One region of the Bartonella sp. LJL80 genome, then DNA from elsewhere that is predicted to be linked to it. Evidence: riboswitches for the same ligand, from Rfam matches in the RefSeq annotation. Region 1 holds a riboswitch; each other region holds the start of a gene.
The links. Region 1 has a riboswitch for cobalamin ahead of nrdH (glutaredoxin-like protein NrdH). Riboswitches for the same ligand answer to the same signal wherever they lie in the genome.
Positions count from the first base shown of each region.

Region 2: another riboswitch for cobalamin. It lies ahead of ACYSNS_RS11315 (energy-coupling factor ABC transporter permease); the one in region 1 lies ahead of nrdH (glutaredoxin-like protein NrdH).
Region 3: another riboswitch for cobalamin. It lies ahead of cobU (bifunctional adenosylcobinamide kinase/adenosylcobinamide-phosphate guanylyltransferase); the one in region 1 lies ahead of nrdH (glutaredoxin-like protein NrdH).

Region 1 covers NZ_JBTXLM010000002.1:119,799-122,118, reverse strand. Annotated here, with positions in the region: gene nrdE (class 1b ribonucleoside-diphosphate reductase subunit alpha) at 1-169, opposite strand, end outside; gene nrdI (class Ib ribonucleoside-diphosphate reductase assembly flavoprotein NrdI) at 154-549, opposite strand; gene nrdH (glutaredoxin-like protein NrdH) at 551-772, opposite strand; cobalamin riboswitch at 1,111-1,318, opposite strand; gene ACYSNS_RS04800 (MFS transporter) at 1,872-2,320, shown strand, end outside.
Region 2 covers NZ_JBTXLM010000007.1:31,852-34,171, forward strand. Annotated here, with positions in the region: gene ACYSNS_RS11310 (cold-shock protein) at 201-410, shown strand; cobalamin riboswitch at 649-875, shown strand; gene ACYSNS_RS11315 (energy-coupling factor ABC transporter permease) at 928-1,608, shown strand; gene ACYSNS_RS11320 (ABC transporter substrate-binding protein) at 1,708-2,320, shown strand, end outside.
Region 3 covers NZ_JBTXLM010000009.1:57,706-60,025, reverse strand. Annotated here, with positions in the region: gene ACYSNS_RS12675 (cobyric acid synthase) at 1-884, shown strand, start outside; cobalamin riboswitch at 895-1,123, shown strand; gene cobU (bifunctional adenosylcobinamide kinase/adenosylcobinamide-phosphate guanylyltransferase) at 1,171-1,683, shown strand; gene cobW (cobalamin biosynthesis protein CobW) at 1,689-2,320, shown strand, end outside.

The DNA of each region.
Region 1 (2,320 bases):
AAACGGTATTTTGATTGACATGTTGCAGGAAATATTGGCGAGCCGCCATCTTATCCTGATCGAACTGGATACGACCGTTTTCATCGAAAAGATTGAGCATCGCATTGAGTGAATGATAGTCTTGCGGAGGCGTCATATCTCCCGAATGTCCGTTTAGTTTTGGTTCCATAAATTTTCCAGTCCCTGTATCACGAGGCTTACATCCTCGGACGTTCCACGCAGTTCAAAACGATAGAGGCAGGGCACATTGCATTTTTCAGCAATGACCTTTCCTGCCAGTGCATATGTCCAGCCAAAATTACGATTACCCCCGGCAATAACGCCGCGTAGCCACTTCCGGTTTTCCGGTTCATTCAAAAAGCGAATAACCGTTTTCGGTACAGCGCCCTGTCCCTCTGAACCCGCATATGTCGGCACAACAAGAACATAAGGTTCGTTGATTAAGGGCGCGGCCGCAGTTTTATCCAACCGGAGCAATTTTTGGCCCAGTTGCTCGACAAAATGATGCGTATTGCCGGTGGCACTCGAATAGTAAACCAGTAGCCCCATTTCAGCCGAGCCGGTTGATCATATCCGGCCGAAAACCCGCCCAATGGTCTTTACCTGCAACGACAACCGGCACCTGACGATAGCCAAGACTCTGAACATAAGAGAATGCCTCAGCATCTTCTGATACGTCGATAATATTATATGGAAGACCCTTGTTATCCATGGCGCGATAGGTGGCATTGCATTGAACACAAGACGGTTTGCTATAGATGGTGATTGTCATTGTTTCTCTCTTTAAACGAAGTAAGGCTAAGCTCCGCCCCGGGACACCTTGGCAGATTATATGTGTGCAGTTGTGTGAAGAGCTCCAAAATGCTTGCGCGGACTGTGCGCTGCGCTCCCTGAAAACCAAGCGCTTTTATCAGGTTGGAACACCTATCGGAATGTAGATCTGATTTTTTGAAGTTGCCTTCATGTACCCCGTGAAAACTGGGGTATAAGACCAAGGATAATTTTTCTACTGCGCATAAACTTCCTTCCCGAAGTTTGACGGGACAAGCGCAGCAGCAATGCCATAGATGAAGACCACCCGACAAAAGCCACAGCGGAACACCCCGTCCGTTGACATTCTAACCCAAGGCAGGTCTCCTGGCTTATGGCTTCATATGCAAACCGCCTTCCCAAAGCATCCACTTCAGTGGCATAGAGGCTTGCACTCACCATTCACAGTTGCGGGGGCAGCTTCGGCACCGGAAACATCCTAACCGAATTCCCTCTTAGCTTTTTGACTCACATCGAATCAAAAAGAACCTTGAACACTAGATATAGTATATGTTGTTCGTTTAAGGTCAATATCAATCAACTGCTATACAAACATTTTCACCGGACGATTGTTGAATGCATGTGTTTCGTCGAATTTTCATGCTCTTGACAAGATCGGACTATAGCGCGAGAAGAACAAAGCTTGGCAGCGCTCAGAGATGCCTTTCCGTTGCCATCGCCACATCATATTTGCTCGAAAAACCGGCTATCTCCGGCTGAGTGTCCGATGCTTCCAGTCATGCTCTTTCGATCAGCATTGAGCGTTCATAACAACCGACAAAATCATAACGGAATGGGTTGTCTATCCCGCGGATGCGTTTCAAAGTTTTGCGGACACGCTTCTTTTCCAAACGTGTCTTATATTTATAGAAGCTGGAAAAATAGACAATCCAGCGAATTGTCTATCCCGCGGATGCGTTTCACACTTTTGAGGACACGCTTCCAAAATCGCAGCTCACGAATTATTGACGCGTCATATCGGCAATATGAATACACAACTGCGTAAAAATCATATAGCCCGAAGCATAACATATGCGGGAAGAAATAATTGGAGAAAGCCGATGATGTCCGCAACAGCCTTCGAGGCTGAGATTGGCGTAAAGAGTGGTACAGCTTTATATCGGCGTATCAGCATAGGCATGTTTTTTGCCGGTTTTGCAACCTTTTCCCTGCTTTATTGCGTTCAACCCCTATTGCCTTCCTTTGCCAGCCATTACCACATCACTCCGGCACAAAGCTCGCTTGCGCTTTCACTGTCCACCGGGTTCCTCGCATTTTCAATTCTCCTCTCCAGCGCGTTTTCAGAGGCCTTGGGTCGGCGTGGCCTCATGGCGATATCCATGGCTGGTGCGTCGTGCTGCAATATTGCTGCAGCCTTTGCTCCCGACTGGCATTGGCTGCTGATTGCCCGCGCATTGGAAGGTATCCTTCTGGGAGGCGTTCCGGCTGTTGCCATGGCCTATCTGGCGGAAGAAATTGCCCCGTCAGGATTAGGCAAAATTATGGGGCT
Region 2 (2,320 bases), on a different contig from region 1:
GTTTTAACATTGATGTGAATAAAACTTGCTTTTCATGATCATAACATTTATTTATAGCCTTATCGATCTTTCGGTTGCGCGACTTTCTTTCCTGTGCGGCAAGCACTTTTTACGAAGCTCCCATGTCTAAATTTCGATCTAAACCCGTATGAGCGGCCTAACCGCCCTTATACATTACTTTATTATTCAAGGAGTTTCCTATGTCTACAGGAACAGTTAAGTGGTTCAACACAACAAAAGGCTTCGGCTTTATCCAGCCTGATGATGGCGGCGCGGACGTTTTCGTTCACATTTCCGCTGTTGAACGTTCCGGCATGAGCAGCCTCAACGAAGGCCAGAAGATTTCTTATGAAGTTCTTCAGGATCGCCGTTCAGGTAAATCAGCAGCCGGCAATCTTGCCGCTGTATAATATCTCTGTCTAAGCCAGCCAATATCATCATTGCAAAAGTTTTGAAGGTGGTTGTCTTAGGTAGGTTTTGAGTGTTTTTCGAAATGCTCGAAGATATTAAACCCCGTCATTTTGGCGGGGTTTTTTTATGTATGATATTCTGAACTTAACACAAAAGGGAATATTAAACGTGAACGCGAAATACATGCATAAGATTGCTCATACAAGCGGCACATGCTTGCGCTTATGGGCAAATTGTCTATAGTCACGCCATGACGGTTCCCCTGTAAGAAGGCTCTGAAGGGGAATAATAGGGAACACGGAAGAATTGACCTGAAAAGGAATTTAAGCCGTGGCTGCCCCCGCAACTGTGCGCGGCAGCGCCTCACCATCGAGCATCACGCTCAAGCCACTGTGAATAACGGGAAGGCTGGTATGGCGCGTTTATCCGCAAGCCAGGAGACCTGCCGTCATGCGAGGTTTTCAACCTCCGACATAACATAACTCGAGAGCACGGTGGGTGCAAAGGAGAAGCAATATGCATATCGAACCGGGCGTCGTAACGGGCGCTAAAATTGTATTGAGTTACGCAACGGCTGTAGGTTCATTTGGACTGGCTGCCAAAATGGCATGGCAGTCCCTCAAACAAGATCCGAACGTCATTTCGTTTTGTGTTCGCACGGTGGTCAGTACCGCTTTGGTTTTCAGCTTTTTTGAAATATTGCCGCACCACGCTGTTGGTGTATCCGAGGTTCACTTGATTCTCGGTTCAACGTTATTTCTTGTTTTTGGCGCGGGTCCCGCCGCCATAGGTTTGGCGATCGGCCTATTAATACAAGGAGTGTTTTTTGCGCCGTTTGATCTGCCGCAATATGGTATGAATGTTACAACACTGCTCGTACCGCTTTATGCGATGAGCCTCATCGCTAAGAAGATCATCCCGCAAAAAACCGCCTATAAAGATGTCAAATATGCGCAAGCCCTTGCCCTGTCCACATCCTATCAGGCAGGTATTGTCTTATGGGTTGGCTTCTGGGCATTTTACGGTGAAGGTTTCAGTATGGCAACTCTGGCTAATGTGTCCAGCTTTGGCGTAGCCTATATGAGTGTGATCATTGTCGAACCGCTGGTAGACCTCGCCGTTCTTGCATTGGCGAAAACATTTTCCCGCCTGTCAAATAGCGGCCTGGTGCAGCAGAGGCTTTATCACGCAGCTTAATCGGCATTTGCAAACATGTTGTCATTGTAACCGGCAATTTTCTACGCAACTGACAAATGCCGGTTATTGGCAAACCATTGATATTAAAAGAAATACACGATGATATTGAAACCATTCAAACACATACTCTCCACGGCAGCTCTTGCTGCATCGGTCATTATTGGCTGCACCGCGGCAAAGGCCGAAGAAACCCAATATCCGTTAACATTGAAAAATTGCGGGCGCGTCATTACCTTTTCGAAGGCACCCCAACGGGTTGTATCCGTCGGACAGAACACGACTGAAATCCTTTATGCACTCGGTTTAGCCGACAAGGTCAAGGGCACTGCACTTTGGTATTCAGCCGTAATGCCGCAATTTGCCGAATTGGATAAGAATGTCAAAGTTCTGTCACGGGATATTCCAAGCTTCGAAAGCATTGTAGAACAAAAACCAGATCTGGTTGCAAGTCATCAAGAGTGGGTCATCGGCCCTGCCGGAAGTTCTGCGACATATGACCAGTTCACCGAATTTGATATTCCCGTCTATACCGCTCCGGCGGATTGCGTCGGAAAAGATAATATGGCCGGCGGCGATGGTTTACGAACACAGCCATTTTCGATGGATATGATTTATCAGGAAATCAATGAACTTGCGCGTATCTTTAATGTCCAAGATCGAGGACAAAAGCTGATTGCCGACCTAAAGGCGCGAGAACAAGCTGCGATCGATA
Region 3 (2,320 bases), on a different contig from region 1:
GCGGTTATCTTATCAATAAATTTCGCGGTGATGTTTCACTGTTTGATGACGGTGTGAAAGCCATTGCCGGTTATACCGGTTGGCGTTGCTTTGGCATTATTCCGTGGTTGAACGATGTTGCTTGCCTTCCCGCAGAAGATTCGATGGCGCTGGAGCACTACAAATCAAAGTCCAACGGCAAAATAAAAATAGCGATTCCAATCCTGCCTCATATTGCCAACTTTGATGATCTGGATCCGCTACTTCAAGAAAGTGATGTCGAGGTAATTTTTATCCGCGCGGGTGAAGCCTTTCCCATCACATGCGATCTCGTCGTTATTCCGGGGTCTAAATCCACCATAGCCGACATGACCGCATTGCGTGAACGAGGTTGGGCAAAGGCGATTATCGACCATGCGCATAATGGCGGTCATGTCATCGGTATCTGTGGTGGTTTTCAGATGCTTGGCAATAGAATCGTCGATCAACATGGAAAAGACGGCCCGGTACGCGACATTGCGGGGTTAGGACTGCTCGATATCGAAACGGAGATGGGACCGGAAAAAGTCACACGCAACGTAACCGCTCGACATATAGAAACCGGTCTGCCACTTAACGGTTACGAGATACACCTTGGGCAGACCACAGGTCCGGACACACAGAACGGAATTGTTGAGATTGATGGTCGGGTAGATGGTGCCGCCTCTCGCGATAAGCGCGTTTGGGGAACCTATTTGCACGGCTTGTTCCAGGCAGATGCCTTTCGTCATCATTTTCTTCAATCATTAGGGGGCGCTTCCGATGGCGTGAACCACAACGACAAGGTGGACCGCGCGCTTGACCGTATCGCTGAACAGTTGGAAAAAGTGGTGGACGTCAATGCGCTTTTTGCGCTTGCACGTTGATATCTGAAACGCTATTTTCAAAGCTTCCGGTTTTTGTGGTGGAGAAATTCATAACAAAAAGCAAAAGGGAATGCGGAAGATGGATCCAATTCGGACATCATTATCGCAGCCGACCCCGCGACTGTAGAATATGAGAACAAGCCAGGCCAAAGACACTTTGGCAGCCACTGATTGATCGGGAAGGCGGTTTTGTTTGTCGACATATGAGCCAGGAGACCTGCCGGAATAAGGGCAATAATGCTCAAACCGACCGGAATGATCCGGTAACGCCGACACGGAGGTTGTTTTGGCAAAATTGACGCTGGTTTTGGGCGGAATACGCTCGGGTAAATCGCGTTTTGCAGAAGAGCTGGTGCTGGCAAAGGGCAAGAAACCCGTTTACGTGGCCACAGCGGAAATCTTCAATCAGGAGATGCAAAAGCGTGTGGACCTCCATCGCGCGCGACGCCACCAATATTGGTTGGAATGCGAGGCCCCCATCGCTTTGTTAGCGGCGCTGTTGCAATATCAGGGGAACAGCCACGCCATTCTTGTCGACTGTCTAACCGTATGGTTGGGCAACCTCATGCATTACGAGGAAGATATTTCCCAATCCATCAAAAGTTTCGTGGACGGTCTTTCAGCGCTGGATGCTGATATTGTGTTGGTCTCAAGTGAAGTGGGATTAGGCATTGTTCCAGACAATGCGCTGGCGCGAGCATTTTGCGACCATGCGGGCACGCTCAATCAGGCTATTGCGGCTATATCAAGTGAAGTTTATTTCATTGCGGCAGGATTGCCGCTCAAGTTAAAAGGCTAAATCCTATGTCAGATCAAAATTTCCTGCAAAGTAAAATACCGGCCACCGTTATTACCGGTTTTCTGGGGTCTGGTAAGACGACTATGATCCGACATCTTTTGGAAAATGCCGGAGGTAAGAAGATAGCGCTGATCATCAATGAATTTGGCGACCTTGGTGTCGATGGCGGATTGATTAAAGGTTGCGGCATTGAAAATTGTCGTGAAGAAGATGTGATCGAACTGAATAATGGCTGTATTTGCTGCACTGTGGCGGAAGATTTTATTCCCACAATGTCGAAACTTCTCGATAGACCAGATCGGCCAGACCACATTGTCATTGAAACATCTGGTCTGGCTTTGCCTCAACCTTTGGTGGCTGCCTTCAATTGGCCGGAAATCAAAACGCAAGTCACTGTTGACGGTGTTATTACAGTGGTAGACGCACCAGCCGTTGCCGAAGGTCGTTTTGCCGATGATCATGACAAAATAGATACTCAGCGTAAACAGGATGAATCGCTCGATCATGAGAGCCCGCTTGAGGAGCTTTTTGAAGACCAGATCCATGCAGCGGATCTTATCGTGTTAAATAAAGCCGACCTGCTCGATGAAGAAACACTCGATAAAGTCCGCAGCATTGTTGCATCGCATAGTGATCG